2 regions of the Robertmurraya mangrovi genome follow, and region 2 is predicted to be linked to the other one. Evidence: a T-box and tRNA genes for the amino acid it is inferred to sense, from the RefSeq annotation. Region 2 holds a T-box; the other holds one or more tRNA genes.
What was found. The T-box of region 2 lies ahead of thrS (threonine--tRNA ligase). A T-box ahead of a tRNA ligase gene usually reads a tRNA of that ligase, here a tRNA-Thr.

Region 1: it encodes a tRNA-Thr, which carries the amino acid that the T-box ahead of thrS (threonine--tRNA ligase) is inferred to sense. The anticodon was not compared.

Annotation. Positions count from the first base shown of each region.
Region 1 covers NZ_JAXOFX010000002.1:381,062-397,012, forward strand. Annotated here, with positions in the region: gene SM124_RS04955 (ABC transporter permease subunit) at 1-88, shown strand, start outside; gene SM124_RS04960 (ABC transporter permease subunit) at 111-911, shown strand; gene rnz (ribonuclease Z) at 1,019-1,945, shown strand; gene namA (NADPH dehydrogenase NamA) at 2,104-3,120, opposite strand; gene SM124_RS04975 (glycosyltransferase family 2 protein) at 3,415-4,557, opposite strand; gene proC (pyrroline-5-carboxylate reductase) at 4,664-5,503, opposite strand; gene SM124_RS04985 (MBL fold metallo-hydrolase) at 6,117-7,085, shown strand; gene SM124_RS04990 (SDR family NAD(P)-dependent oxidoreductase) at 7,090-7,887, shown strand; gene SM124_RS04995 (YqzH family protein) at 7,932-8,126, opposite strand; gene SM124_RS05000 (Y-family DNA polymerase) at 8,332-9,591, shown strand; gene SM124_RS05005 (YolD-like family protein) at 9,615-9,950, shown strand; gene SM124_RS05010 (CDGSH iron-sulfur domain-containing protein) at 9,981-10,199, opposite strand; gene SM124_RS05015 (iron-sulfur cluster biosynthesis family protein) at 10,360-10,689, shown strand; gene SM124_RS05020 (hypothetical protein) at 10,824-11,360, shown strand; gene SM124_RS05025 (alpha/beta hydrolase) at 11,396-12,319, opposite strand; tRNA gene SM124_RS05030 (tRNA-Glu) at 12,683-12,757, shown strand; tRNA gene SM124_RS05035 (tRNA-Val) at 12,846-12,921, shown strand; tRNA gene SM124_RS05040 (tRNA-Thr) at 12,980-13,055, shown strand; tRNA gene SM124_RS05045 (tRNA-Lys) at 13,075-13,150, shown strand; tRNA gene SM124_RS05050 (tRNA-Arg) at 13,186-13,262, shown strand; tRNA gene SM124_RS05055 (tRNA-Ala) at 13,282-13,354, shown strand; tRNA gene SM124_RS05060 (tRNA-Ser) at 13,418-13,510, shown strand; tRNA gene SM124_RS05065 (tRNA-Gly) at 13,515-13,588, shown strand; tRNA gene SM124_RS05070 (tRNA-Ile) at 13,593-13,669, shown strand; tRNA gene SM124_RS05075 (tRNA-Asn) at 13,706-13,780, shown strand; tRNA gene SM124_RS05080 (tRNA-Ser) at 13,791-13,881, shown strand; gene SM124_RS05085 (undecaprenyl-diphosphatase) at 14,054-14,653, shown strand; gene SM124_RS05090 (hypothetical protein) at 14,711-14,842, opposite strand; gene SM124_RS05095 (hydroxymethylglutaryl-CoA lyase) at 14,933-15,838, opposite strand.
Region 2 covers NZ_JAXOFX010000006.1:19,029-34,979, forward strand. Annotated here, with positions in the region: gene SM124_RS10840 (GNAT family N-acetyltransferase) at 1-67, opposite strand, end outside; gene SM124_RS10845 (FMN-binding negative transcriptional regulator) at 129-758, opposite strand; gene SM124_RS10850 (class I SAM-dependent methyltransferase) at 907-1,503, opposite strand; gene SM124_RS10855 (VOC family protein) at 1,745-2,116, shown strand; gene SM124_RS10860 (DUF3231 family protein) at 2,322-3,371, opposite strand; gene SM124_RS10865 (aminoglycoside 6-adenylyltransferase) at 3,543-4,415, opposite strand; gene SM124_RS10870 (SdpI family protein) at 4,474-4,761, opposite strand; gene SM124_RS10875 (hypothetical protein) at 4,851-5,015, opposite strand; gene SM124_RS10880 (DUF4256 domain-containing protein) at 5,191-5,757, opposite strand; gene SM124_RS10885 (ASCH domain-containing protein) at 6,022-6,450, shown strand; gene SM124_RS10890 (phosphotransferase) at 6,950-7,741, opposite strand; gene SM124_RS10895 (DUF2785 domain-containing protein) at 7,891-8,739, opposite strand; gene corA (magnesium/cobalt transporter CorA) at 8,809-9,765, opposite strand; gene SM124_RS10905 (histidine phosphatase family protein) at 9,949-10,488, opposite strand; gene SM124_RS10910 (hypothetical protein) at 10,953-11,558, opposite strand; gene SM124_RS10915 (STAS domain-containing protein) at 11,774-12,265, opposite strand; gene thrS (threonine--tRNA ligase) at 12,653-13,876, opposite strand; T-box leader at 13,905-14,131, opposite strand; T-box leader at 14,361-14,591, opposite strand; gene SM124_RS10925 (NAD-dependent succinate-semialdehyde dehydrogenase) at 14,691-15,951, opposite strand, start outside.

The sequences.
Region 1 (15,951 bases), on a different contig from region 2:
ATATATTTTTATTGGCTTAGGCTTTGTTCTTTTGGCGATTGGGTTGAGTTACTATATTTATGGAAAAAAGGACATTCAAGCCGTGTAGGTTTTAAAAGGAGGGATGTTAGATGAATATGTTTTTTCATGAGTTAAAAGCTCACAGAAAATCTCTCATGATTTGGTGTATAGGGGTTATTTTGATGGTAGTAGGTGGGATGAGTAAGTACGGGGGCATGGAAGCTTCAGGACAATCCATGAATGAACTGATGGCTAGTATGCCGAAAGTGTTACAGTCTATCATGGGAACGGGGAGTCTAGATTTATCAACAGTAGGTGGTTATTTTGGGGTCCTCTTTTTATATTTAATGATTATGACCTCTATACATGGGGCCATGTTAGGGGCAAATATTGTATCAAAAGAGGAGCGGGATAAAACAGCGGAGTTTTTGTTAGTAAAGCCGGTTTCGAGGAAAGAGATCATCACGGCAAAACTACTAGCTTCCCTTACCAACATTCTCATACTTAATATAACCACATTAACTGCGTCTATTTTAATCGTGAACTACTATAGTGAAGGGGACCGTAACTTAACCTCTGAAATCGTTATATTATTAATCGGAATGTTCATTTTACAAATATTGTTTATGGTCATCGGGACCGCGATTGCCAGTTTGAATAAAAACTCAAAGGCAGCAACTTCTTTATCAACGGGACTGTTGCTATTCACGTTTCTATTATCAATAATAATAGATTTAAATGAAAAGCTTGAAGGGTTACGGTTTTTGACTCCTTTTAAATATTTTGAAGCAAAAAATATATTAGTTGGCGAAGGCTTAGAAATGGTTTATCTACTTTTATCCCTTATGATGATCCTCGCTTCCATTTGGGTTACCTATTTCTTTTATGAGAAAAGAGATTTAAGGATTTAACTGTAAGAGCTTTGAAAATGACGAGTAACCAAGTTATGATATAGTATAGAAAAAAGTCCGATGCTACTTTGGCATCGGATTATTCATTTGAAAGGAGTGAGAGGTACGTGGAAGTGTTTTTTCTAGGTACAGGTGCCGGAATTCCTGCTAAGCTTCGAAATGTGACATCTATCGCTTTAAAGCTTTTGGAAGAAAGAGGAGCCATATGGTTATTTGATTGTGGAGAAGCTACTCAACATCAAATCTTACATACATCTATTAAACCGAGAAGAATTGAAAAAATATTTATTACTCATCTCCATGGCGACCATATATACGGTCTTCCTGGCTTACTTTCAAGTCGTTCCTTCCAAGCTGGAGATACCGAAGTGACGGTTTACGGTCCAAAAGGATTGAAGGAATATATTGAAGTCAGCTTGGCCGTTAGTCAGACGTTTTTAAAATACCCTTTACATATTATTGAAATAGAAGAGGGAATGATTTTTGAGGATGACCAGTTTTTAGTGGAGGCGAGATTGTTAGAACACGGAATCCCTTCTTATGGCTATCGAATTATCGAAAAAGATCGCCCTGGTACACTAATGGTCGAAAAGCTAAAGGAAGCAGGTATTCCCCCGGGCCCATTGTATAAGAAGATTAAGAATGGTGAACAAGTGATACTAGATGATGGTACTGTTGTAGATCCCGCGGACTTCGTTGGTCCCGATCAAAAGGGAAGAATTGTGTCAATCTTAGGAGACACGAGGATTTCAGAAGCCTCAGTGTTATTGGCAAAAGAAGCAGATTTGCTTGTCCATGAAGCAACATTCTCTATGGGTGATGAAAACTTAGCCTATGATTATTTTCATTCAACCTCTTATCAAGCGGCCAAAATTGCTGTCCAAGCTAATGCAAAAAAGCTCTGTTTAACGCACATAAGCTCCAGATATGACAAAGTTGCCTCTCTTGAGTTGGCTGCTGAAGCACAAACCATCTTCCCAAACACCGTTGTTGCGGAAGATTTCATGGAGATTGTAGTTCCAGTTCAGAAGTAGAGTGGAGGGCTTAGGTTAATTTTGCGAAATCGTGGGCTTTTTGCGAAAAAGTAAATAATTTTGTGATTTTCGGATTTATTTTGCGAAAAAATGATTTTTTTTTGCGAAAATCCCAGTATTTTTGCGAACATAAAAAAGAGGGCATCATGCCCTCTTTATTACCAGCCTCTATCATACTGCTTCGGTGGCTCAATTTCGTATCCCAACTCTTTTGCTGCTGTTCGTGGCCAGTACGGATCACGTAGAAGGGCACGAGCAATAAAAATTAAATCAGCACGATCATTTTGAAGAATTTCTTCTCCTTGTAGACCGGATGTAATCAGGCCGACTGCACCAGTTGGTATCTCAGCGCCATGCTTTATTTTTTCAGCGAATCCTACTTGGTAACCTGGATATGTAGGGATATGTGCGGGTACAACTGCGCCTGAACTCACGTCGATTAAGTCTACACCTTGTTCTTTCATCCACTTGCTCATTTGAACATAATCTTCAATGTGTAAGCCTTCCTCATTGTAATCGGAAGCAGAAACTCTCACCAATAATGGCCCTTCCCATACTTCTTTCACTCCATCGATTACTTCGCGTAGGAAGCGGTAGCGATTTTCAGGAGAACCACCATATTCATCTGTTCGCTTATTGGTTAACGGAGACAAGAATTCGTTGATTAAGTAGCCATGTGCTCCGTGAATTTCAATCACATCAAATCCAGCTTCTAAAGCTCTTTTTGCTCCTTTTACAAAAGCTGAGATGGTTTCGTTAATTTCTTCTTTTGTCATTTCTTTTGGTGTTTTCATTTTTTCATTAAAAGGAAGACTAGAAGGTGCAATAATTTCACCATCAATCATAGCTTTTCTACCTGCATGAGCCAGTTGAATTCCTGTTTTAGCTCCATGCTCCTTCATTAAATCGGTTAATTGCTTTAAGCCTTCAACATGGCTGTCATCCCAAATTCCTAAATCTTGAGGAGAGATTCTTCCTTGAGCTGTAACCGCCGTTGCTTCAACAATAATCAAACCAACTTGCCCAACAGCACGACTTGTGTAATGAGTTAAATGCCAGTTTTGTACTTTACCATCTTCGTTATGGCTTGAGTACATACACATCGGTGCCATCACAATTCGGTTTTTAAAAGTAACATTCTTAATCGTATAAGGTGAAAATAGTTTTGGTGCCAAGATAAATAACCTCCTTTATTTCGGTGTCCTAAATAATTACAGTATATCAGGGGACTCTCATTTTGAAAAAGAAGTTGCTTTACAAAAGGCTCTTTTCTAAAACTTTGTTGCTTCTCACATAGTTAAACCAGCCTATAAAATATACATCCTATATTGGGCTTAAAAGTTTATCAGTTTTAGAAAAAGCCTTACCATCTAAATTTGTAGCACTCTTTAACTATTAAGGGCTAAAAATCGGCCTTTGGATTTTTACAAAAACAACAATCATCATGAAAACAGCCTTACAAAAAAAGCTTACTTTTTCTCTCTGAGTTCACTCAATCGATATTTTGTCCCCCTCCATACAATTCCACCTCTTACAAAAGTAAGGAAGCTTGCTCGAATAATAGAGTAAATAAAGAGAAGGGCTGTGATTGGAAAGACCAAAAACATAGAGGGGGAGAAGGTTGTCATTCTTCTAATAATAATGCTGTATAGAACCGCTAACACAACAACATTGGCAAAGCTTAAGAGAAAAATTGTTGTGTCTGTACTCAATAAAGTGAAAAACGGAAGTACTTGTGAAAAAAAGGTACCAGTGATTGCAAGTAAAACCATACTCATTCGATAATGGAGCCCAGCAAATGTGTTCTTTTCAAGGCCAATAAAAGCTTCTCTCAAACTACCGTACCATTCCACCTCAAGAAGGTTCAAGGCGGTCACAATTCGTTGATTAAAGCCCCTTTGCTTCATAAGCATACCAAGCATAAGGTCATCGTCCGGTCGCATTTTAATGGTTTCATGTGTACCTAATTTTTTATATGCTTCTTTTGAAACTAAGTTAAATGCCCCAATCCCCATTCCTGTCTTTGAGCTCTTCCTATTAGCGAGCCATGGTCTTTTATAGTAGGAGAACCCAAATAGAAAAAATCCAATAAAACTTCTTAACCAAAACCTTTTTCCGTTTAAGTTTGGGGCTGCAGTTAGGTGGTCTAGATTGTTTTTGGTAAAATATTGAACGGCCTTCCCAATAGCATCATCCTTAAAAATAACATCAGCGTCTGTAAATAATAGCAGCTCTCCAGAGGCTTTTTTTGAACCAACATGTAAAGCGTGATTTTTCCCTAACCATCCCGCTGGCAATGCCTCAATATGAATGACTTTCGCTCTTGAATCTTCTTTTTGAATGTTATCCATTATTTTTCCGGTTTGATCAACGGAACGATCGTTTACCAGAATCCATTCAATAGGTTCGTATTTTTGTAAAAACTGACTCTTAATACTATGTTCAATGGACTTTTCTTCATTACGAGCAGCTACAATAATAGATAATTTAGGTCCTTGTTGTGATGGCTCTTCCTCCTCAAGCCGATTTAAGTTATTAAATCCTATAATGGCATCGATGAGTGCAGCTATCCAAATGAGCAAGCTTAAGGAAAGTAATATTGTTAATATCATACATACCATGCCTTTTTTCTAAAATTGTAAACAAGTTTTTTGAGCTAGGTAATTTTCAATGTGTTTTTTATAAGCTTCTTTGAGTAAAAATTACGAAACCCCAAAATCAACCTTTAGAGATAGTTAACTCTGCGGTTAAGGACTCTCCCATACGCTTTGATTGGGCAGTCGCTTCTTGGATGCAGTTAATAAATGCTTTTTGGACCCCATGCGTCTCTAATACTTTAATTCCTGCTTCCGTTGTTCCGCCTGGGCTCGTAACTTCTCTGCGTAACTGCTCTGGCTTTTTAGTTGTCTTTGAAAGCATATCTGCTGCACCTAGTAGGGTCTGAACAATAAGCTGTTTGGCCAGTTCTCTTTCTAATCCTATTTCAACCGCGCTTTTCTCCATAGCTTCTACAAGGTAATAGATATAAGCAGGACCGCTTCCGCTTAACCCTGTTACGGCATCTAATTGCTCTTCTTTTACAAAAGTCGTAAGTCCGACCGTTTCAAATAAGGTTTTTACTAATTTGGTTTGTGATGAGGAGACGTTTTCGTTTGCGGCTAAAGCCGTTGCAGACTTTCCAATAGTGGCAGATGTGTTGGGCATAGCTCTTACAATGGCTAGTGATTTCTCGGCAAGTATTTCTATACTCTCAATCGAAACACCTGCAAGAACTGATACAATCAGCATTTCTTTTGTTAAAAAATGCTTACATTGCTCAACAGCTGAAGCAACATCTTTAGGCTTCATGGCTAGCACAATAAGATCAGTATCATTTAAAATTTCTTCCCAGTTGTAAGAGGTGCTCACTCCATATTGCTCGTTTAATTGTTGTAATCTTTCCTCGTTACTCCTATTGGTAACCCATATTTGTTTACCGCTAAGTAACTTATTTTCGACAATACCTGAAATAAGTGCTTCTGCCATGGAACCTGCCCCAATTACTGCTAGTTTTTTCAATCCAATCTCCTCCTTAGTTTTTATAGTTTTAACGTAGAGAAAAATTCTTACTTGCTATTTTAAGAATTAAAAAGACCCTTCATCCTGTAAAAAGGACGAAAGGTCTTAGCTTCCGTGGTACCACCTTCATTCACAGTCCCCCTGAGCAAAGAGAGTCTGCAACTCGAATCCAATAACGCTGGAGAGGCGGCTAGGTTTTCCTAACAGCTCATAAGGTAGGTTCAATGGGTAAGGGGACGGTGAAGCCTTTCAGCCGATGAGCTTCACTCTCTTTCGTCTTTACTCCATTTACTGGCCTTAATCATTGCTTCTTTAACGTAGTAAATTTTAATTGTGATTATGCTAGAAATTCAGCATGTCTGTCAAGGTGAATTTTTTATATAAAGAAACATTTTTTTGATTTAATTATGTGAAAATAATGACAATTAAAATGTTTAGAGATACACTTATGATTACATACTAATGCTATTTATTGTTTAGGTTACATATATTAGAGTAGCTAGGGCTGTATATAAGCTAATTACATATATTTTTGTAAAATGATTTTTTTCATAATACTTCTAAAAGTAAAAGAAGATTTTTTATTTAAATATAATGTTTAAGGAGATAAAAAATGACTGAATGGAAAAACGGAATTGCTAAAATTTCTTTGCCTACTCCTTTTCCCGTTGGCGATGTAAATGTCTATGTCGTGAAGGGAAATCGCCTTACTCTCGTTGATGTCGGCCCTAAAACAGATCAAGCGTGGCGTTCTTTAAATGAACAGCTTAAAGAGTTAAACCTCACTCCCTCTGACATAGAGCAGGTGGTCTTAACCCATCATCATCCAGATCATGCTGGATTACTGGACTTTTTCCCAGAAACTCTACCTGTGTACGGTCATTGGGTTAATGAAAGATGGCTAAACCGTACAGAAGATTTTTATAGTCAGCATCAGCAGTTTTTTCACAAACTTTTTATTGAGTTTGGAATACCTGATCGGTTCTTTAAGTTTATTGAAGGACTGAAGAAAACGTTAATATACTCCTGTAATCGTTCTTTAACAGGTCATTTGGCAGAAAGAGATTATCCGTTAGGTTTAGAGGAGTGGAGAGTGATTGAAACTCCTGGACATGCGCAAAGTCATATTGGTTTATTCCGTGAGAAAGATGGAGTTTTTATTGGTGGAGATCACATTTTAGCCCATATCTCACCTAATCCAATTATTGAGCCACCCCTACCAGGTGAAGTGGAGCGACCTAAATCGCTTCTTCAGTACAACCATTCTTTACGAAAGCTACGGGAATACCCTATTCAATTAGTCTATTCGGGGCATGGAGAGGAAGTCATAAATACAAATGAACTTATAGAAAAAAGGTTAAAACGTCAGCATGAACGTGCCATGCAGGTGAAAAAGTGGCTAGATCAAGAATCTTTAACGGTTTTTGAAACCTGCCAACGCCTTTTTCCTACTGTCTATGAGCGTGAATTATCTTTAACCTTATCTGAAACGGTTGCTCAGCTTGACTATTTAGTTGATTTAGAGGAAATTTATATTAACAATGACCATGGTGTGTATCGCTATTCTTCTAACCTGAGGTGAGTAAATGACAACAAAGAGTCTTAGTGGAAAAAATATTTTCATTACTGGAGCATCGGGAGGAATCGGTGCTGAGATCGCTCGACTTTGTGCAGCTAGGGGAGCGAATCTCTATCTTTTTGCTAGAAGCCTAGATAAGTTAGAGGCGCTTAAATCGGATTTGGGAAATCAATATCCAGTCAAAATAGAAGTTCATCGTTTGGATGTTTCTGATACCGATGCCATTCATGAAGTGTTCACAACCGTATTAAAGGATCTTAAAACGGTTGACATCCTTGTGAATAACGCAGGTTATGGAATTTTTCGTGAAGCCCATGAAGCAAGCGTGGATGAAGTAAAAGGGATGTTTAACGTAAATGTAGTAGGTTTAATGGCTTGTACAAGTATGGTTCTCCCCTTTATGAGGGAACAAAGAAGCGGTCACATTATCAATATCGCTTCTCAAGCCGGGAAAATTGCCACTCCAAAATCAAGTGTCTATTCTGCTACCAAACATGCTGTTCTTGGTTATACGAATAGTTTAAGAATGGAACTTGCCGACTTAAATGTTTTCGTTACATCTGTAAATCCAGGTCCCATTGCGACTAATTTCTTCAACATTGCAGACGAACAAGGTACATATGTGAAAAATATACAAAGGTTTATGCTGCAACCGGAATTCGTAGCTAAGAAAGTGGTAGATGCGATGCTTACTCGTACAAGAGAGATTAATCTGCCTAGCTGGATGAATCTTGGCAGCGTATTTTACGCTTTATTTCCAAGGGTATTTGAGCGAATTGGAAAGCGGGCTTTTAATCAAAAATAGTTAAAAAAATCACCTCGTTCCTTGAGGTGATTTTTTTCTTCTTCTTAGCCTGTATAAAATTCATATACAAGATCGTTGATAATATCATGTAGTGAATGGTCAGGATCATTTTTTCTTGCTTCTACAATTTTGCAATAAAGCTCCTCAAAATCCTCTTCCGTTAACGGAATCTCATCAAATTCATGTCGATATTGTTTAAAGCAATTTTGAACCATTTTATAAATGAATTTTTTGTCCATAAATGACACCTCAAAAGAGATTATAACTCTATTATCCCTTTAGTGGCATCTGAAATATAACAGACATGGCCCTGAACATCAGAAAGGAGCTGTCGTTAAATGTAAAAATATTTCCATTGAAACCGAACGTATATTCCCTTAATATAAGTAATATACTATAAACAGAACGGATGTTCTTTAAATTACTTTGAAGGAGGGTAGGATCATGGTCGATTACAGCGAGATGCCACAGCAGACAATTTTATGCATTGACATGAAGAGCTTTTATGCAAGCTGTTCAGCGGTCATGCTAGGCCTTGATCCACTTGAATGTTATTTAGCTGTTGTCGGTGATAAAGAGCGCCAAGGGAGTATCGTACTAGCAGCATCTCCGAAAATGAAAAAGGAATTTGGGATTAAAACGGGTTCTCGTATGTTCGAAATTCCTCAAGATCCACGAATACAAATAGTAGAGCCGAAAATGGCTACATATATTAGAATTTCTACTGAAATTACTCGTGTCTTTCATCGTTATGTTCCAAAAGAGGCCATTCATACGTACAGTGTTGACGAGAGTTTTATTCAAGTTGATGGGGCGTTAAACCTTTGGGGAGATGCCATGACAATCGCCAAAAAAATAAGGGACGATATTGAACGGGAATTTCAGCTTCCTTGTGCTATTGGAATCGGTCCTAATATGCTTCTATCAAAGCTTTGCCTCGATCTAGAAGCAAAGAAAAAAGGGATTGCAGAATGGACTTATGAGGATGTAAAAGAAAAACTTTGGAAGGTGTCTCCGTTAAGGGATATGTGGGGAATTGGCCGAAAAGTAGAAAAAACATTGAACGGCATGGGTATTTTTACAGTTGGCCAGCTTGCGCGCTACGATTTAAAAAAACTTGAAAAGAAATTTGGGGTCATGGGAAATCAGCTTTATTATCATGCGTGGGGAATTGACCTTTCAGAGATTGGTGCTCCCATTATGGAAGGGCAAATTAGTTTTGGTAAAAGCCAAGTATTACTCAGGGATTATAAAGAAGAACATGAAATTAAAAATGTTATTTTGGAAATGTGTGAGGAGGTCGCAAGAAGGGCCAGGAGTAATCAAAAGGCAGGGCGAACGATTAGTTTTGGTGTTAGCTATAGCCAAGAGGAATTTGGCGGTGGTTTTTATCGGTCAAGAACGGTTGAACAGCCAACGAATATTACAATGGATATCTATCGTATCTGTCTAGAGCTTTTTCAAGAAAATTACGAAGGAAAAACCGTTCGGAAAATTTCTATGGCCCTCAGTAATATCGTGGACGACCGAGAATATCAATTAAATATTTTTGATTTAAATGGATGGAAGAAAAGAGAGCTAGGCTATGTTGTTGATCAAATTAGAAACCGTTTTGGATCAGGGGCACTGCTAAGGGCTGTATCTTATACAAATGCTGGGACAGCAAAACATCGTGCCAAACTAGTGGGCGGACATAAAATGTAGAGCAACAAGAAGGGGGTGGAGATATGATTCGCGATCGAGGTAGGATTAAATGGACATCTATGATGCTACCAGAACATGTGAGGGTATTACGTGATTGGGCAAAAGAAGATGCTTATGAAGTGAAAAAAGAAGTGGATGAACAGCATCTAGAATCAATGAATGAAGCTATTTTTGAGGCAATGGAGTTTAGAAAGACGGTAACAATCACACATTACCGGAAACAGAATTATGAATTAGTCATTGGTCATATTCATTATTGGGATGAGATCAATCATAAAATACATGTGGTTGATCGTTTCGAAGAGGTGCACCGTATTTCAATTTCATCCATAGCCGATGTAAGACTTTCAGAAGAATAAAAGTCCGCCAAATTACTAGCGGACTTTAAATTATTCCTTCTCATCTAATACTTTTTCTGCACGAACACAAGATTCAAAGTTGCCTTTATGCGTTCCATCACAGAAAGGTAGTTTCGATGATTTACCACAGCGGCAAAGGGAAAAAGCTTGTTTCGTTTCAAACTTATTGCCATCCACATCTATTAACTCTACTTCTCCAGTAACTCGAAATGGACCATTATCCATTACTTTAATCTGAACCTTAGACATAAGATCACCCTTTCACAAAGTTGTAACATTTTACCTTTAATGGTAAAGAAGATACGTGAAAAAAGCAAATAAAAATAAATAAAATGGGCAAAGCAAGAACTTTGATTGTTTATATAGGTTCCACTAGAATATTCATATGACATCGGAAGGAGTTCTACGCATGAAAATTACACTTACAGAGCAAGCAAAAAAGAAAATAGAAGAAAAGTTAGATGGAGGAACAGGCTATTTAAAACTGAAATATGACACAGAAGGCTGTGGTTGCGTAGTCAGTGGAGTAACAGCTTTATGGTTTGTTAAAGAAGTAGACGAGGGGGATCGGGAAGTACAAACGAATGGTCGTTCCATCTACGTAGAAAAATCAAAAGAAGTCTTTCTTGACGATATAATGACTATTGATTATTCCTCTAGTGCAAATTGCTATCAATTAAAAAGTCCTAATCAGTATTTAAATCCAAGGATGAGCTTTTTAATAAAAACAAATCTTTAAATAGGAAAATCTCATTTTATTCCCTATTATACCCCTGACAAAGGGGCTAAAAACGCAAAAAAGTGAATGTTTCTCTTGTCCTTTACATTAAATGGTATTAATGCGTTTTACCATCAATGGGCAGGAGGGACAAGATGAAAGTAAAGAAAGTAATGGTTGTTGTGGTGAGTGTATGGTTACTAACCGCTTGTATGCCTCTCGGTTTGGAGGAGGCTATTCAAAAAGAGATTCCTTTTAATGTTGCAAGGGTCTTACACAAAGAAGAAGTACCCCATGGTGTAGTCATTTTATATACAACAAAGCAAGAAAGTAAATTAGGAGAATTTGAGACCATAACAGCTGCCTTTTTAAAAGGAGACGACCAAAATGGCTGGAGTAATGCGGGGAATAACCATTGGGATTATTATGAACACAAACAGTTTACCACTTATAAAAAAGCTTTTTATGATTACGACACAAAAGGTAAGCTAGAAAATAAAATCAGTCTCTTATTAGGGAAAATTGAAAATAAAAAGATTAGGAGCATAGAAGTTGCCGGGAAAGAATATGAAGAGGCTAAAGTGATTGAAGTAGATGGTGTAAGGTACTATTATCAGTTTGGAGAGTATTCAAAGGTAAGAGGGTTAAGCAAAAACGGTAAAGTAGTGTATAGGACAAAGCTTCCTAATTAACTAAAAAAAGAAGAAAGAGACTACAAGGGTAGCCTCTACATAGGAACATTTAATGGGAGAATGTGATCGCGCAAAAATTCATCAAGCATCTTTTCATAATCAGCTTTATTTTCATTGAGTGATTGGGCGTGAACGCCGTTCATTGCCATAAATAATTTTTTTGGACCTTTTTTCCTCTCAAACAACGCTTCAGTCATGGAAGGTAAAATGAAGTCATCTTTTTTACTATGAATAAACAAAATAGGCTTTTTTATATTCTCTATAACGGAAATTGGAGAAACATCACGTAAAGAATATCGATCTCTCATTCGAAGAAAAATATTTGCAATAGGAATGACGAGCTGAGAAGGGATTTTAAGCTCCACTTTAATTCTGTGAGCCAGCTGTTCCTTAAAGTCAGAGAAAGGACAATCGGCAATATAGAAATCAGCCCCATCCTCTAATAACCCTGCATATAAAATCATTGTTGCTGCTCCCATGGATTCTCCGTGTATACCTAATTGTATACTTGATCCTTTTTCTGCTTTTAACCAATCAACTACTGCTTTTAAATCATATTTTTCGTAGTAACCATAACTCGTAGTTTTTCCTCCTGATTCACCGTGCCTACGATGATCGTATATCACGCAATTAAACCCTCGCTCTAAAAAGAGATTCATGTACTTCACTGAATTTAATTTGTTTTCTGTTACACCGTGACAAATAATTACATATCGATCAGCTCGATACGGTTCTACAACAATAGCTTTTAATGAATAACCGAAAGGAGAAGAAATTAAAACTTCTCTTTTTGGTAGTTCATCGTAGTGTAATGGATTAAGTCTTCCAGCTTCTTTTTCACGATTTAAAATAAATAAATCATCTTTCCTCTTCAAAAACATAAGGCGGTTCGTAAAGTACAAGCCAAATGTTGCTACGAAAAAGATAAATGAAAAAAGGAAACGAATAGTTCTTCTCAGAAGACATCACCCCTTTGAACCTGTTTAAATTATTTTACCACTTAGAGGGAAATTTAGACAAAAAATCAACTTAAAGTAGGAGATTCGAAAATTTAATGAGGAAAGCACCTCTATAAAATAATAATAAATTAAAATAGTTCCTAAAAAATGAGTAGGAGACTAGAAAAAAATCAGCCCAATGTTTATTGAAAATATTATTGACATAACATTATAATTGATAGTAATATAAGAAATCTCGACAGGATAATAAAATATTTCAAAAGAGATTCATACAAAAAAACGTTGACAACAAAGTAGTTGTTATATATAATTTATAACTGTCGCAGATTCATTAATAACTATTCTAAAATAGTTTTAAATAATGGCCCATTGGTCAAGCGGTTAAGACACCGCCCTTTCACGGCGGTAACACGGGTTCGAATCCCGTATGGGTCACCAAGTTTTTTTTACGGAACGTAGTGGAGTAAAAAGAAAACTTCCTTAATCCTTTACGAAACGTAGTGGGATAAAAAGAAACTTCCTTCAAGGAGGATTAGCTCAGCTGGGAGAGCACCTGCCTTACAAGCAGGGGGTCGGCGGTTCGATCCCGTCATCCTCCACCAAAACTTTTTTACGAAACGTAGTGAAGTAAAAAGAAACTTCCTTTTTCAAAACATTCATGCCGGTGTAGCTCAGTTGGTAGAGCAACTGACTTGTAATCAGTAGGTCGTGGGTTCGACTCCTATCGCCGGCACCATTTATTCAGAAAATATTGAGAGCCATTAGCTCAGTCGGTAGAGCATCTGACTTTTAATCAGAGGGTCGGAGGTTCGAGTCCTCCATGGCTCACCAAAGCTTTTTGCGATAGCAAAAGAATTTTTCCATACGCGCCCGTAGCTCAATTGGATAGAGCGTCTGACTACGGATCAGAAGGTTATGGGTTCGACTCCTTTCGGGCGCGCCATTATCACTTATACGACTATGGGGCCTTAGCTCAGCTGGGAGAGCGCCTGCCTTGCACGCAGGAGGTCAGCGGTTCGATCCCGCTAGGCTCCATCTAGATTTTTTCACGAAACGTAGTGTAGTGAAAAGAATCTTCCTTAACGTTTCCATAATTACGGAGGTATACCCAAGTCCGGCTGAAGGGATCGGTCTTGAAAACCGACAGGCGGGTCAAACCGCGCGGGGGTTCGAATCCCTCTACCTCCTCCATTTTGCGGGTGTAGTTTAATGGTAAAACCTCAGCCTTCCAAGCTGATGTCGTGGGTTCGATTCCCATCACCCGCTCCAATTGGGGCCTATAGCTCAGCTGGTTAGAGCGCACGCCTGATAAGCGTGAGGTCGATGGTTCGAGTCCATTTAGGCCCACCAGATAATCCTAAATAAAGAAGAATCAATACTAACTATTCCGCAGTAGCTCAGTGGTAGAGCATTCGGCTGTTAACCGAACGGTCGTAGGTTCGAGTCCTACCTGCGGAGCCATTTTTTATATGGGGAAGTACTCAAGAGGCTGAAGAGGCGCCCCTGCTAAGGGTGTAGGTCGGGTAACCGGCGCGAGGGTTCAAATCCCTCCTTCTCCGCCATACATAAATTGTAATTCAACACTAATCAAAAGATGGTTAGTGTTTTTTGTACTATAAAGGCTTTTCTTGTTAAGAATCTTTTCTTATTAAGAAATAAATAAGATTTCGTTAAGAAGGAATTAAAACTCTCGAGGTAAGATAGTCCTATACGACTTAATTCAGGAGGTACATTGTGGGAGTTTCAGAATTGAATATTCATCTCTTTAGAAAAATAAATGATTTAGGAAAAGAATACACATATTTGAATCCGTCATTTGTCATTATTACTGAATATATGGTGATTTTTTTAGCCCTGAGTGTGGTTTACTTTTGGTTTACGAGAACCGAAAATAATAGAATGATGATTATATCTGCTTCTTTTGCTTTTATTCTTGCTGAAATAATAGGTAAGACAGCAGGTAAGTTTCATTCTAATCTTCAACCATTTGCAGAATTATCGAGTGTAAATCAATTAATAGATAAAGCAATCAATAATTCTTTTCCAAGTGATCATACAATCCTTTTCTTTTCGTTTTGCGTTTCTTTCATGCTTTTTAAGAAGAAAGCAAGCTTCTTGTGGATTTTGTTAGCCATGCTAGTTGGACTTTCTCGAATTTGGGTGGGAGTTCATTATCCTTTTGATGTTCTGGTGGGAGCTTTAGTAGGCAGTATCTCAGCAGTACTAAGTTATATTCTAATACAGAGAGTAAAACTATTTAATAAGCTTCTTGAGATATATGAAAAAGTTGAAAAAAATCTACTTCCTGTAAAAGAAAAATCAAAGGATCTCTAATGACATAAATAAAAAAATCAACGCAACGAATAAAAGCGTTGATTTTTTTATTAGTAATTATTGCGGAGAGTTTTGTCTTTTTGTTGGGTGAATGGCTTTTTCTAAATCTTCCGCTGCAATGGTTTGTTTTACATTATCGGCATTTGGCTTACCCTTTTGAGAATAGCCTTTGTCACGTTTTTGGCTCATGATTTAATCCTCCTCACCTTAAGATAGACTTTCACTTAACAAAAAAGTCTATTTATAAGATGGATTTCGAAGAAGAAGGATATTCACTTTTTAAACCTTTTCTGCATGAAGGCGATAATAGGAACTATCAATCGTGCGAGTTAGGTATGGTTTAACAACTTCAATAGCTTCCAATAGCTTATCCAAGTCAACACCTGTTTCAATTCCCATTCGATGAAGCATAAAAATCACGTCTTCAGTAGACGCATTGCCAGAAGCTCCTGGGGCAAACGGGCATCCTCCAAGACCACCGGCAGAAGTATCAAAGCGGTCAACTCCAGCTTGAAGTGCGGCATAGATATTCGTAAGCGCCATATTTCGAGTGTCATGGAAATGAGCAGTTAATAAAGTATTAGGGAATGCTTCTTTTAACTTACTGAATAAGGAAAAAGATTCATGCGGAGCTGCCATCCCAATGGTGTCAGCAACACTTAATTCATCTACACCAGCTTCTACAAATTCTCTACATAAGCTAAGCGTGTCTTCTTCAGCTATTTTACCTTCATAAGGACAATAAAAAGACGTAGAGATACATGCACGTACAAAGTAGCCCTTTTCCTTTAGTTCGGCAATTATAGGCTTTAGTTCTTCCATGCTTTCAGACGTTGTTTTGTTAATATTTTTCTTATTAAAACTGTCGCTAACACCTACAAAAACAGCCACAGCCTGACAGTTTGTATCTAAGACACGATCCACACCTCTGCGATTTGGAGCTAAAACAATATGTCTTGCATTTGGGTCTAAACAATCTGCTACAATCTCAGCAGCATCACTCATTTGTGGAACCCATTTTGGTGAAACAAAGGATGTTAGCTCCATTTCATTTAAACCTGATGCTTGGAGTTTTTGAATAAATTGTTTTTTTACTTCAGTAGGTACGAAAGCCTTTTCATTTTGTAAACCATCTCTAGGACCCACTTCTATAACTGTTACTTTTTTAGGTAATTGATTTGTCATGTTTACCCCTCCTGTTCTCATAGTTTTATTGTAGAGTGAAAAAAATATAAAAAGCAAGAATAATAGAAATTTTGACAAAATAAGAGGATTTTTTTTATTTCGCTCGAACTATT
Region 2 (15,951 bases):
CAACATCTTCTATTCTAAATTCTCTTAATAAAATCTCTCCACAGTCGATTTCGAATATATTATTCATTAATTTAACTCCTAGCTTTCATTGATTAACTTATAAAAAAATGACACTGTTCCAGGAAACCTTAGTTGTCCCTTCGCTTTTTTAATATCTTTTCCATCTGTTTGGCGACTTGAATAGAATTTGGATTTCCTTCATATTTTAACTTATCAATAATGTTCATGTAATCCTTTTCATTTCGATTCTGACTTAATTTATAAGCAGCTTGGATTTCTCCCACTTTAATCTTAAAACCTACAATGCCTTTTAATTCATTTTCTAATAGTTCAGGAGATAGTTTATCCCATAAAACAGCATTTTCACGATATAGTTCGTATTTTTCCAACATTCCTGTTAATTCATCTATTAGTTCATTTTTTTCTACGATACTTGCTTTTCCATACATGTGTACAGCCTGATAATTCCAAGTTGGAACATTTTCATGAGAATACCAAGAGGAAGAAATATATGCGTTCGGTCCCTGAAACATAACAAGCACATCATCACTATTTTCAAATGTTTTCCACTGCGGATTCCCATAAGCCATATGTCCAGTGAGGTAGTATTCCTCCCCGTGTTTCTTTATTCCCAATGGTAAGTGAGTGGCAATCGGTTTCCCTTGTTTTACTGTTACAATCGTGCCAAAAGAGTTTTTCTGAACAAAATCCCAAACTTCCTCATCATTTGTGACCTTATAGTATTTAGGAATATACATTATAACCCGCCTTTACTTTCAAATTATTTAGCTACCTGTATCTGCTTTCTTTATTTCATTACAACCTGCATTGCATATTGTTTGATAAAAATCGAGCTACTTAAATGTATATTTCTTGCTATAAATACTAAAACCCTTTTGAAAGATATTACTTTTTACTACTCGAAATAAACATGGATGCATCTTGATTCATAAAAATTCTTTCACCGTGATAGAAAGTTCTTATTTCAGTAGATTTAAATCCTACTTCAGATAATCTTTTTGTCAGTTCTTCATGCAAGAAACCGTTATGAACTTTTGGATGATTAATTTTATCGTTTTTGTCAAAATCAATAATCAGTAGCTTGCCACCATCATTTAATATCTTAAACAATTCTCGTAAAATTTTATTAGTATCCGGAATATGAAGAAGGACTAGTGATAGTAATATGATGTCAGCCTTAAGTTCAGATGTTCTTTGAGTAAAATCTGAATATAGTACTTCTGCATTAGTAATTCCTTTGTGAGCGATCTTAGCTTTCGCAACCTCCAACATTTGTTTGGAAGAGTCTACCAACAAAATATGATTAACCAAGTCTGATAACTCTAGACTAACTAAACCCGTTCCACTTCCGTAATCCATTAATGATTTTGATTTACTATTTTGTAATTCTATTCTTACTTCCTGAGCAATTATTCTAGCTAATTCCATTCTTTCTTCTGTATCATATCTATTTGCCAATTGTTCAAAAACGTTATTTTCCATATTTTCACTCTCCATTATTAATGAATAAAGCAATATAGTGGTCATTATAGCAGTCTTGAAACTTTAAGGCATGATACTCCCCCTCAAAATCCTCCTTCGCTTTTGGAAGCATCTTATCCTTTAACTAACCAGAGTGGTAGCTCAAACAGAATATGTTTGGAAAATGTTGCTAGTCTTAAAACACTCATATATAGTAAAATTAGGCTAAAATATTTTCCAAAGAAAAATAGGAGATGAACAAATGAAACTAGGTGCATTTTCTGTAAGTTTAAACGTAAAAGATATCCATGTTTCCAAGGCGTTCTACGAAAAACTAGGATTTCAGGATTTAGGTGGAGACATAACTCAAAATTGGCTGATTATGAAGAATGAAAATTGTATTATTGGATTATTCCAAGGAATGTTTGAAAATAACATTCTAACTTTTAATCCTGGTTGGAATGAAAATGCCCAAAATCTCGAATCGTTTACTGATGTTCGTGAGATTCAAAAGCATCTTAAGGCTAATGGAATAAAAATGCTTTCTGAAGCAGATGAAACAACCAGTGGACCAGCACACTTTTTCATTGAGGATCCAGACGGCAATCAAATATTAGTAGATCAACATCGATGAAAGGTCCATTAGAAACTTTCAACTAACCTACACTAGTAGTTCATTCATTTTCAAATTTCATCAAACAAAAAAAGAAACTACACATCGTTTGTTAAAGCAGTCTAACAATTAATGTGTAGTTTCTTTAGTCTATAGATAATAATTTTCCCATTGATACTATCAGTAGGAAAACAAGTGTTTTAATCTAGATACAATTATTCTACATTTACCTTCTATCAAACGCTTTTGGTGGTGATTCCATCCATCCATGATCAATAAGAATATTGGTAGCATCATCAACGAAAAGACCCACGTCGATAATAAGCCTTCCATATAAAGAAGCAATATCTCTTCTACCATTTACAGCCATCGCATTCCCGAATGATCTTACCTTCATAGAGAACATGTCCACCTTATGAAATAACATTAATTTATCCGAAAAAGGAGGTTGGGGGGATGTTGTCACCAAATGGTCTATATATGACGGTGTTAGTAAGTTCTCTTTATGTAGTTTTTCACTTAATTGCTTTAAGGTCTTATCAGTCATTTCTATTCCTCGTTTAAACAAAGCTTTTAATTTTTCGTCTTTAACAGTCTGATAAAAGCCTAATAACAGTGCCTTGCTTGTCGCGTTATTTTCAATGTTATCGTAAAGGTGTACAATTTCCAATGCATGTAATGGTCTTACTTCACCAAACCAACCGGTTAAAAAACTTTGTTTATTTATAAAATCAACTTTTTCGGGTGTAGGAATAATAGGAGGCTTAACACTATATTTTTTATCAATTAAAACGCTATTAATCTGCCCTAGCAAAACAGTCGTACATTGATTTACATAAACGAAAAACTCCCTTATATCCTCTCTCATTACTAATGGAAGGGCTATTGCATATAGACTAAGACCCGCCTTAGCAGCATATTTCAAATAGTGAACATAAAATTCATCTTCAAATAAACGTGGGGCATCAAGATTTACATCATCTTTCGAGAATCCCGCAGGACTAGGGAAATTATTCTTTTTAAAAATTACTTCTACCCTTTGTAAGAAATCTTTACTTAATGCTATTCCATTTTCCAATAAGGTCCTAACATATTCATTCTCGCAATGTCGTAGAAAATATGATAAGAGTTGACCGGACATACTATTTCCAATATAGGTAGCCCAAAGTTTACCCATTTCAACAGTAGTTAAGGGTTGATTTTCATCTAATTCTTTTGAACTTAAATTGATTGGCTTTAAAACATCCATTGGATTTAAACCCTTATCCGTAGTCATCAATAAACTCCTTTTCCAGCATTTTGGTTTTAGGGTTACCGTTTCCATATTATTTCATTCAATATGTTCTAAGCATTTGAAGTATTACGCCTAGGATAAAAAGTGAGATAGGGAATACAAGTGCTTCTCTTCTACTTAAACACTCTTACTGTTAGAAAAAGTACTGTTGTATTAATAAATCTTAGGAGGTAATTTTCTTACATGGGTAAGATAATTTGTCATGTTCTGATCATCCTCGAATGGATAAGAGAACGATAAATGATCGGCAACTTCCACCGCTAATAGTCTAAATAATTCACATGTAACAAAGATTGACTCCCAAAAATTCTCATAGTTGTGATCGGAATAAGTTTTCAGATACATCTCCCAATATGATTCTGGAAGATGGTTTTTAAAGTATTTTCCTAACTTTCCTGTTGATACTTGGAAGTTATATTTAGTCCCAATCCACCATGACACCATTTGATCAAGAGCTACTCTTGTATTATATTCAAACATTAACTTTGCATATGGTAACTCGTCTCTCCAAATTCCTTTAGCTACGTTTTGTAAACACCACCAAAAATTGTTTGTACAACTGACAAACATCGCTTCCGATGGTTTTTTCACATGGTAATCAATATCTGTGGGTAATGGGATAGAGGGTAGAATATGGTCTTTATCCATTAACGGTACTGTAAGTTTATCCCTTCTATATCCATCAATCATTGAATCTTTCGTTTCTATATGTAAATCAATTCGATTTCCGTCAGTTAATAGCATCAAATACCCGTATGAACGATCCAAATCTACATCCATACCCATTTCCTTATCCATTTTTTCTGGCTCTTGAAGCATTAATAAATCTCCAAAATTACGAATCCAATTTTTATCTTTTATAAAGGTTGCTGTTTCCGTTACGACAAATACGATATCGTAATCCTGAAACATATCTTTTGGAGCATTGGGATTCGTTCTGGAACCGTTCATATAAACAGCTCGAATGCGTTCGTCCTTTTCCGCAATCCCTAATATGAGTTCAAACATTTCTTTTTCGTTTCTCAAAGACAGACTCTCCCTTATGATAAAATCGTGTGGCTGTAACTCTAGCCTCGTCAAAGTATTAGGAAATTTTCATTTCTACTAAAATAAAAATAAGAGCAATTGAAACACTTAACATGATTAATGTAAAAATGATACTCTTCACAATTAAAGCAAATAGTAATAGGAATATTCCAAATATCATTAATAGAATACTGGAATACCTATTTGCTTTTTGCCAATTCTCCTTATTTCTCATTGAATTTGAAGTTCTATATCCATATATGTGATTAATCTGCTTTGGTGGAAATAAGAATAAAATTATCCCTGCTACAAGAAAAACAGTTCCTATTACTAATCCTTCATTCATATTTATTTCCTCCAAACGTTTCAATTTTTGCTAGTTCATTCATGAACATAAGCATTAATATTTGTTTCTTTAAATATAGGCCACATAGACTAAGAAATTTCTCTCTTGAAATAAAAAACAGTTCCATTTACACCTGACAATTCCCAACCTTCTTTTCCAAGGGAATTTAGCTTCTCAGACATTGCTATATTGAAATCAATACCGTTCTTCAATTGAATTTGAATGTTTTCCACTTTGTACTCAAACTGCTTCATTGAATATCCTCCTCAAAACTTTATTCTACTTGTAATACGAATGACATTGAAAATAGTTTCTTCTCTAATTATCCTGTACCTCCAGTTCCACAAAGACATATAATTAAATATATCCCTACAGAAATAGACACTAACCACAAAGGATTAGTGTCCATTCTCCTAACTGTACAATCTTTTACACTTTAAGCGATCCTCGAAAACCCCTAGCACCATAGTAGGAATCAGCTCCATTATGGTACACAAAGACGGTGTCGTATCGGCGATCACAAAAGAGAGCTCCACCAAGCTTTCTAATAGGACCTGGTGTTTGGACCCAGCTCGATGTTTTCGTATCAAAACTACCTAGTTTCTGTAGCTCACGGTATTGTTCTTCCGTTAAAAGCTCAATACCCATGGCAGTTGCCATATCAATAGCATTATTTTCTGGCTTGTGTTTTTTTCTTGACTCTAGCGCTTCACGATCGAAACAGACACTTCTGCGACCTTTAGGACTTTCCGCTGAACAATCATAGAAAATGTATTCGTCCATCGTCTCATCGTAGCGAACCACATCAGGTTCACCGCCTGTTTCTTCCATTTCATTTAATGACCATAGTTTTTCCATATTACCTTCAAGCTTAGCTTGTACTTTACCCCATTCAAGACCATCATGTCGGTTCATATTTTTCTCAAAACGGGTTTTCAACGTTGTAAGTAGATTTTCACGTTGTTCTTCTGTTAGCTCTTTATTTTTCTTTGTCATATTTGATCACTCCTAGTTGAAGATTTAGTGGCATATTAACCACGGTCAGTCAATTTTTGCTGAAGCCACAGCCATTTGATACCGTCAAAGGTCAAATGAGCTTTCTTGTCATTATGTAATCGGTTTGTTCTTCATCACCATTTTCGGGATGCCACAATAAAGGAAAAAACATCCCACTAGAGAATATAACTATTATCTGATACAAAACTTAGTTGGAATTAACATGAATTAATTTAAATAATACTACACAATAGGAGCAATGCAATGAAAAAATTGACATTTTGGGGTAGAGATGAAAAGGATGAGAGGTTACTGGTCGAATGTATGCTTGGCTTGAAAACTGCAACATGTACACCTAAAGTTTGGTGTTCATCATCAGAGGATGTAGGTGAAGTCGGTGACGAGATTCAAGTTTTCACTAAATTAGGGCAGCTTGCTTGTAAAATCTTAATTACAGAAGTTTATGATATCAAATTTGGTGATATTAAAGGTGAAATAGGTGAAAAAATTGCGCGAGGAGAAAATTCAACTTTGGATGAATACATAAAGGATCACATCTTTAGTTGGGAGAAGGACTTACTAAATGATGGGATTATTTTAGACGAAAATACACTTATCGTTGTGGAGCATTTTAAACTGATAGAAAGTTATATTGATTACAATAGCCTAGGTCATAAAGTAAAAGTATTCTAGTAAACTATTTTTACATTTATCATAGCCCCTCCATTTGGAAGGGCTTTTAATACAAAATGTAGCTCTCTTTGCAATGTGTCATTCCTTTTCAATTAACAAGTTAATTTCAAACTTTAACCACTTTAATTTTATTTTAATAAGTTTCCAAAAAAAATAACGAAAGACAAAAATGCAGATAATCCGAGAGTAAGAGTTATAGTAACAAAACTCCTTGTCATTCCCTTCCAATCATGAATACCCGAGAATCCTATTAAGCCTAAAAAGAAAGTGATCAATGTTATACATAAGACCAAAGTTAAAGGGTTGAAACCCATAATGGAGTAATGTATAGGACCTATAATGGAAATAATCACAAATAATAAAATGCAAACGATAGAGAATATAAATGACCAAAAGTTTATCCTTTTTTTCAATTCAAGAACTCCTTTTTATTCCGGTAAAACGATTTTCAGAGATAACTTCTTTTATAGTTCGTTAAAAAAAGACTGAATTCATTGTCTTAAACCCACTCTTTTCCATGTTTACGGATGAATAGAATATCTTTTTGATAATGCTCAAGATGTCCTTCATCTATCATTCTTTGAAAAGCAGAATTGCCTTCCTTCGCTTTTCTTTTAATTGTCTGACATAACCCTTCTAATCGTAACAATACCATCTCCAGAAAATCTCCGTCTAGCCCCTCACCATAGGATTCAAAAAACAATCGAATTCTTTGCTTAATAAGTTCCGCATGCATTAGTGAATGATAATGGACTTTCTCCCCTGATTCAGAAAGATAAAATCGACTCAAGGGGACACATGTATAAAGAGTATAAGCGATGTCCCAAAGTCTAGGACCTGGGCCCGCTACATCAAAATCAACTACCCCTACAGGTTTCTTATGATGAAAAATAATGTTGTATATCGCAAAGTCATTATGGCATATTACCTCAAATGGCTGGGGGGTGTAATCAATTGGCTGCCAACTGTCATCAACTGGAAAATCACTCACCGAATCATGATACAGTCGAAGCATCTTCGCTATATGTGCTAGAGTATCATTAGACCACATGTATTCTTTTAAAGGGTAATTTCCAGCTTCTCCCTCAATGAATGAAAGAATTTCTCTGCCTTTTTCATCGATTCCTAAAAACTTAGGGGCATATTGGAAACCTTTATCTTCCAAATGCTTTAATAACATGTGAATTTTGGTACTCTCTGGTTTCGTTTCCCGTCGAACTGTATTTCCTGATCGATAAACGTTTGAGACATTCCCTCCTTTTAGAGGTACTTCTTTCTCTTGGTTTGACAACAACTATTCCTCCCTAGCAGGTCTTACTTAATATAAACCTAGAACTAATCTAAACTATTAGAAATATGGACAATACTCTTAATGACAGAATTGACTTGCTCGTTATCTTTAATAACAAATAGATAGTCTTGATAATCGCAGTTTCGAGGTTAAAGAGATTCAAATTTCGCCTCTTTATACCACTTCATCATATATCCTTCAATCAACCCCCTTACATTTTCTCCTAAATTGTTCAATAATAACGTAAAATATAAAGTCTTCGTAAAATTCAACACATTTGTTTTTGTACGGTAAAATTCAAGAGAGTAGTGCTCTGTTTGATGAACTTCTTCTAATTGAGCAAATATTTTTTCAAGCCATTGCTCCAATAACTGCTCTTCTATCCCTTTTTCCATTAAAGCCTCAATAACAGCTATTAGTCTTTCATCTTCATCATCCACGTAGGGAACTCCTTCTTTAAATAAGCAGCTACTTACACTTGCCAATATACTTTCATAGAGATCATTTGTAAACAGAGGATGTAGGACACAAGCGGCAAGTAAGTCAGCACCGTGAGCGATACTATGAGCCCAACCCTTCCCCTCAACATATCCCCTAACATCTTCTTCAGCATGCAAATAAGTGATACTATCATTAAAGACCTGAAGAAGCATATCATCATGCAGAAATCTTAGTTCTCTATCTTTTTCTAACACGCTCGCAATTACTAATGAGGAAAAAGAACGAGTAAATACTGCATCATCATTTAGTTTTCCAATGTTATAAAATAAATGTTTCTGATCAAGACAGGTTTCTAATATGTACTGAAGTTGATGATTGGTTAGAAAATCCTCGCTTATCCACTTGGCAAAGGTAGAATAAATCAGTTGATCCCTTAACTCTGGGTCTAGCTCCCCTATATGAACCAACATATCTTCAATGGTGTCGTTTATCACTTGGTCGTCTATTTCTACTTTGGACAAATGGATGACTTCTTTTAGTTTATTTTTAAGTTCCATATATTTCGACCTCTTTTTCAATAGAAAATAGAAGCCACAAAGACAATCGATTGTGGCCAACATAAAACGTTATTTAAACCAGCCTTTTCTTTTAAACCAAAGAAACATCACAACTCCCATAGCTCCCATAGTTCCTAATATAAGAAAATACCCATACTCCCAAGTTAGTTCGGGCATATTTTCAAAGTTCATTCCATATATTCCTGCAATAAAGGTTAACGGAGCAAAGATGGAGGTAATAATGGTTAGGACTTTCATGACATTATTCGTTTGATGAGAGTTTAATGAGAGATAACTGTCCCGAATGTCTGCCGTTACCTCCCGATTAGACATTACCATTTCAGATAGCTTTAACAAATGGTCATAAATGTCTGAAAAATACTCTCTTCTCTCTCTAATGCCGCTTAAGTGATGAGAATTTAACATACGGTAAAGCAAATCACGCATTGGATTTACGGTATGTCTTAAATTTAATAGTTTGTATCTTGTATCAAACAGCTCTGTCATCAGCTGATTCATGGATTTGTTTTGCGTATTGTCTTCTATCTTGTCTAGTTCATCCTCAATTTTATAAAGCAACGGAAAATAATTATCTACAATTTTATCGAGAATTTGATAAAACACATAAAAAGTGTCCCATTTCTCTACATTGGTTTGAGTCAATAAACGTTCCCATACTTGTGTAACTTCCTTTGCCGGCATATGATGGAAAGTGACGACAAAACGTTCCCCTATAAAGAAGTTCAGCTCTTCTTTTACCATTTCATCCTCTGCTTCACGAACAATGTGGGTCACATAAAATGTATGATCATCATAATAATCTAATTTCGGACGTTGAAGTCTTTGTACACAGTCTTCAATGGCTAACGGATGAAAGTGAAAAGTATCGGTTAGGTGATTGATTTCCTCGTCAGTAGGTTCATTAAAATCAGCCCAGAACCATTTATACCTTGATAAATGGGTAGGATTAAAAGTAGCGTGAGTCTCTATTTCATTTTGATAAGTAATTCCGATAAAACGTAACAACATCTACACCTTCTTCATGACAGTAAAAATAATGTCCTACTATCATAACGAAATTAGTAAAAAGTCACAAATCACATATTTCTTAAATATGAAATGACCTCATATACAGCTACTGGTTTCAATATGCAATTATAAAGAAAGAAACCTCTCCCAATAGAAAAGGTTTCATTGCATGTAGGTTAGTTACACATTTGCCTTTTTAAAATCATAAACCTTATGTTCTCCATTTTTAGAGGAATAGATCGTAATATTTCCATCTTCTGGGACACCATTAAAATAAGCTCCAATAGATCCCGTCGTACATCCGTGTCCAGAAATTAAAATATTCACCTCTTTTTCGCCGTGCTCTGCTTCAAGCTCGCGCATAAATTCAAAAACTCGATTTAAATACACGTGAACATCCTCTACCCCACGATAAACACTTGGATCCGGAGTAACACCAGCGAGTTTCACTTCTTCCTTTTTCAATCCATCTGCTTCCCCCAAATCAAAAACATTAATCCTAGGATCAATAACGGCCTTCATACCCGTAGCAAATTCTGCTGTTTGTATCGCTCTTTCCTGAGGTGAAGAAAATACATAATCAAATTGAATATGTTGAAGATTTTCTCTTAGTAGTTCGGCTTGCTTAATACCCGTTTCATTTAAAGGAAGACCCTTTCTTCCTTGGATTCTGCCCTCTTTGTTAAAATCCGTTTGACCGTGACGAACGACATAAATCATCTAAAAACCTCCCTATTAAAATCATCATGTACTATTATTAGTAGGTGCTAGTTTAAGCTTAGACAATTATCCGATAATTGTAAAATAATAGAACTCTAATTTTAGTAAAACTATTTCGTAATTAGATAGATTTTCTCAAACCAAGGACAAAAGCGCAAGCGCCTCGGTCAGCCCCGACAAGCAAATGTTCTTCAACCCTAAAAGTCTGCCTTTCGACTTTTAGGGTTGAAGGTTATTTGACCTCGAGGGGCTAGGCGCTGGAGCTGGACGTGGACAATCAATATAAATGAGTTATTCACAAAGCGAGAAATATATAGTTTCCTAAACAACAAAAAAGAGAGCACTTTAGCGCCCCCTTAGATTAGAAAAAAAGTCCTTATAAAGTTGATTTTTAAAAATACATTCTACACCTTACTGTCTATTCAAATGTTCAACTTTTGATTCTAACTTATATACTCTCTTGTTTAATACTTCTGTCTTGTTTCTACATATTCGACTATTCTATCAGTATATTCTCCTAAGCTTGTTACTAGGTTCTTCTGTAACTTTTCAAGACCCATTTCCAGTCTATTCTGTCCTTCTTTTAACTCAGTTATATCAGAACGCATTTCTTGTTGACCTTGTTTTAAATCACTTATGTCTGTACGCATTTCTAGTTGGCCTTGTTTTAAATCACTTATATCCGTGCGCATTTCTTGTTGGCCTTGTTTTAAATCACTTATATCCGTGCGCATTTCTAGTTGGACTTGTTTTAAATCACTTATATCCGTGCGCATTTCTAGTTGACCTTGTTTTAAATCACTTATATCCGTACGCATTTCTTGTTGACCTTGTTTTAAATCACTTATATCCGTGTGCATTTCTAGTTGGCCTTGTTTTAAATCACTTATATCCGTGCGCATTTCTAGTTGGCCTTGTTTTAAATCACTTATATCCGTGCGCATTTCTAGTTGGCCTTGTTTTAAATCACTTATATCCGTGCGCATTTCTAGTTGGCCTTGTTTGAATCCACTTATGTCTGATTGTATGTTTTTCAGTCCATGTAAGATATGTTTTAGTGTTTCTTCCACAGTATCTCCCCCAATCCGACAACTTTTTCCCTACATTATATCATCTCTTTTAAAACTAAACAGCTAAAATTTAATCATATTACCCTATGGTGGATTTATTATAAATTCCACCTTGTTTACATAATAAAATTATTGTCGATTTATGTATATTTACATACTAAGCCATACTAAATTAAAACCCCTGCCACTAAATAGAAGCAAGGGTTTTTAAAAATTTATTCGACAATTCCCTCGGTTTCACTAACTAACTTTAATCCCTTCACCTTCATTAAATACTGAAGAGCTGCCCTGAATGTTAAGAACGTTTTCAGTTCCTTTGCAGCATTCATCTGCGATTTTACAATTTCATTTGTCACTTCTGGTCTAAATCCAACAAAAAGAACTTCTACCCCTAGTAAGTTCAACGTATGGGAAAGCTTTGATATAAACTCTCCTAAAACTTCTAATTCCCCGATTTCACTTTTACCTATTCCACTAAAGTCAATAATGATCGTGTTAATTTCGTCATCATAAACTCTTTGTGAAATTTTAGTAGTAATTAACTCTAATCTATCAGGCAACAACTGCCCCGTAATGGGTAATAATGCTGTCTCAGGAAGAATGGATGGAATCACTGGGACGGACATAGATTCAATGATTTTTTTATACTGATTGATCTCCTCTTTTAGCGCTATAACTTCCTCTTGCAGCTCTTGGATTTCTGACATTTTGTTTCCCCTACCCTTTGCTATTTTCACCATAACGGTTATAGTAATCGTTTATGAATGTTCCTATTTAGGTAAAAAGGCTATTTCTAAAAATAACAAACTTTGAAACTCTGTAATCATGCGTCTTACAATAAATTTAAAAAGAGCCTCTATTTAAAGAAATTATAACATTATATGAGTGATAACTATAACTTTAAAACAGTAAAATGGGACGATACTTCATTATTTTTAGTTTTGGAGATTTTCATTTATATGATGGGATGTAGGACCGATTTTGTTTGAAGGATTATGGGGGAAAAGGGTACGTTGTGAAATATGTTCAACTTGTACCCTTTCCTTCTATATAATATAAGTGTTAAAAGTCTGGTGTCGGTGGTGGTGTCCAATTTAGTATGACCCTCTTTCTTTTTCAAATTTATTGATGATTTGTTCTAGACTCATTTCTCCGATATTCCCTTCCTTACGTTTTCTTACAGCAAGCATTCCTTTCTCTACTTCTTTATCACCAACGACAAATGCATATGGCACCTTTTGTAATTCAACTTCTCTAATTTTCAAACCAATTTTTTCCACCCTGTTGTCTACCTCAACTCGGAATCCTAATGCTTGGAGCTGTCCTTGAACTTCATATGCATATTCAAGATGTGCGTCAGAAATCGGTAATATTTTTGCCTGAATAGGTGCTAACCAAAGGGGAAACTCTCCAGCTACGTGTTCAATTAAGATGGCCATAAACCTTTCTAGTGAACCATAAATCGCTCGGTGAATCATGATTGGGCGAAGGGGTTTGTTGTCCTCACCAATATACTGACAATCAAACTTTTCCGGCATTTGAAAATCTAGTTGAACTGTACCGCATTGCCAGCTGCGACCAAGGGAATCGAGGATATGAAAATCAATTTTTGGCCCGTAAAACGCCCCGTCTCCTTCATTAACCTGATAGTTAAAGTCTTTTTTCTGTAAAACAGATTCGAGCGCCTTTTCAGCCTGTTCCCATTTTTCAGGTGATCCTATAAACTTTACCGGACGAGTAGAAAGCTCCACCTTATAACTAAATCCAAACTTAGAATAAACTTCATGAATTAAATCCAATATCTTATCAATCTCTGATTCGATTTGATCCTCTCTAACAAACAAATGCGCGTCATCTTGAGTGAAGGAACGTACTCTCAATAAGCCATTTAGTGAACCGGATAATTCATGGCGGTGAACTAAACCTAATTCTGCATATCGAACCGGTAACTCGCGATAACTTCTTCTTTTACTGTTAAAAATTAAGATCGCCCCAGGGCAGTTCATCGGCTTAATGGCGTAATTTTGCTCATCCACATTAGAAAAATACATATTCTCATGATAATGATCCCAGTGCCCTGACTGCTCCCATAGCTCTTGCTTCATCATAAACGGAGTTTTAATTTCCTGGTAACCCGCAAGCTGATGCTTCCTTTTCCAATACGACTCTAACTCATTTCTCAACACCATCCCATTTGGTAAAAAGAATGGCATTCCAGGAGCCTCCTCCATTGATGCAAATAGCTCTAATTGCTGACCTAACTTTCTGTGATTCATTTCTACTGACATGTTTGTTTCCTCCTTAAAATGATTTTTTATATAAAAAAACGACCACACCCATCCCTAGTTAAGGGACGAGTGTGGTCGTGATTCCACCCTAATTCCGTAATGCATGTAAGTGACATTACGCTCAAAAAGTTAACGGTTTCCCGATTATGGATACTTGATCTTCTCGTTCCCCATAATAGCTCGGAGGTGGTAAATGACTTTCTTTTCTTCAGGGCTCTCAGCCTATGACCCTGTTCTCTGATAAAGAAATAGGAAAATCATTCATGTCCTCTTCAACGCTCTATCGTATTAATTTGTTCCATAAACCTATTTCGATCATGATTGTTGTCTTTGTAAAAATCTTAAAGCCGATTTTTACCCTGTGTTGTAAGTAAGTGCTACAAATGTAGACACTTGGCTTTTTCTAAAACAAATTTAAAAAATCTTTATAGAGCAAATTTATTTTAGGTAATCTTTGAAGTTAGAATCATCTATGTTTTAGAAAAAGCCCATAAAAAAACGCACTCATCCTCATAAAAGGGACGAGTGCGGTCGTGGTTCCACCCTAGTTCCGTAATGTATGAAAGTAACATTACGCTCTAAAAAAGTTAACGGTTCTCCCGGTTATGGTTACTTGAATATATTCTTTCCCCATAACTGCTCAAAGGTGGTAAATCATTCTCTTTTCTTCAGGGCTCCCAGCCTATGACCCTGTTCTCTAGTAAAGAAAATTAAGGATGATTCATGTCCTTATCCATGCATTTTTTACCATATGAATGTTATTTATTGATATTAAATTAGTATTTTTAGGAAGTCAAGAACTTTTTTTATAGTGTATGCTCATTTTGCTGAAATGCTGCAAACTTTATACACCTATGGAAACATACTTTGTTTCTAAATACTCTTCCAATCCCTCTATACCACCTTCACGGCCCATTCCACTTTCTTTCATTCCACCAAATGGGGCTTGTGCAGTTGATGGAGCACCGTCATTCCAGCCAATAATTCCATAATCTAACGCTTCTACAACTTTTGTGCCCCTTCTATTGCTCTCTGAGAAAACATAAGCTGCGAGTCCATAAGGTGACTGGTTAGCTAATTCAACCGCATCTTCATCCGTTGTAAATTTTTGAATGGGAGCAACAGGACCGAACGTTTCCTCATGCATCACTAACATAGTTGAATTCACATCTTTTAATACGGTCGGCGGGTAAAAATAAGCTCCATTTTTCGGAGTTCCTTCCCCTCCTAAAACACAAGTCGCCCCTTTGCTTAACGCATCTTGGACATGCTCTTCAACTTTTTGATAGCCGTTTTTGTCAATGATCGGACCAATATCTGTCCCTTCATCCAAGCCATTTCCAACCTTCAACTTGCTCGCTTCTTCAACAAAACGTGTGATAAACTCTTCGTAAATGTTCTCTTGAACGTAAATTCGATTTCCACAAATACAAGTTTGACCCGCATTACGGAATTTAGAAGCCATGGTTCCTTTTACAGCTAGATCAAGGTCTGCATCATCGAGTACGATAATTGGCGCATGTCCTCCAAGTTCGAGGGATAAATTCTTGATGTGCTTAGCCCCTTTTTCCATTAACACTCGGCCAATTTCTGTTGAGCCAGTAAAAGTAATTTTTTTCACGAGTGGATTGCTTAAAAGCTCATCTCCGATTTTCGACGCATTTCCTGTCACTAAATTGACAACACCCTTTGGAATACCCGCTTTTTCCGCTAATTCTACTAGAAAGACGGCTGTTAACGGAGTTTGTTTTGCTGGTTTAATGACAATAGAACAACCGCTTGCAAGGGCTGGCCCTAGTTTTCTTGTAATCATGGCGGCAGGGAAATTCCATGGAGTAATCGCTCCTACCACTCCAACGGCCTTTTTAATTACCTGTAATCTCTTGTCCCCATGCTGACTTGGTACGGTGCGTCCATACACTCGTTTCCCTTCTTCTGCAAACCATTTTAAAAAGGAGGCAGCGTATTTAATTTCTCCTTTTGCTTCATGAAGGGGTTTTCCCATTTCTAACGTTAACACTCTCGCTAACTCATCTTCGTTTTCTAACACTAAGTCATAGTAACGTTCTAATAAATCACAGCGTTCATAGGCGGTTAACTTAGAC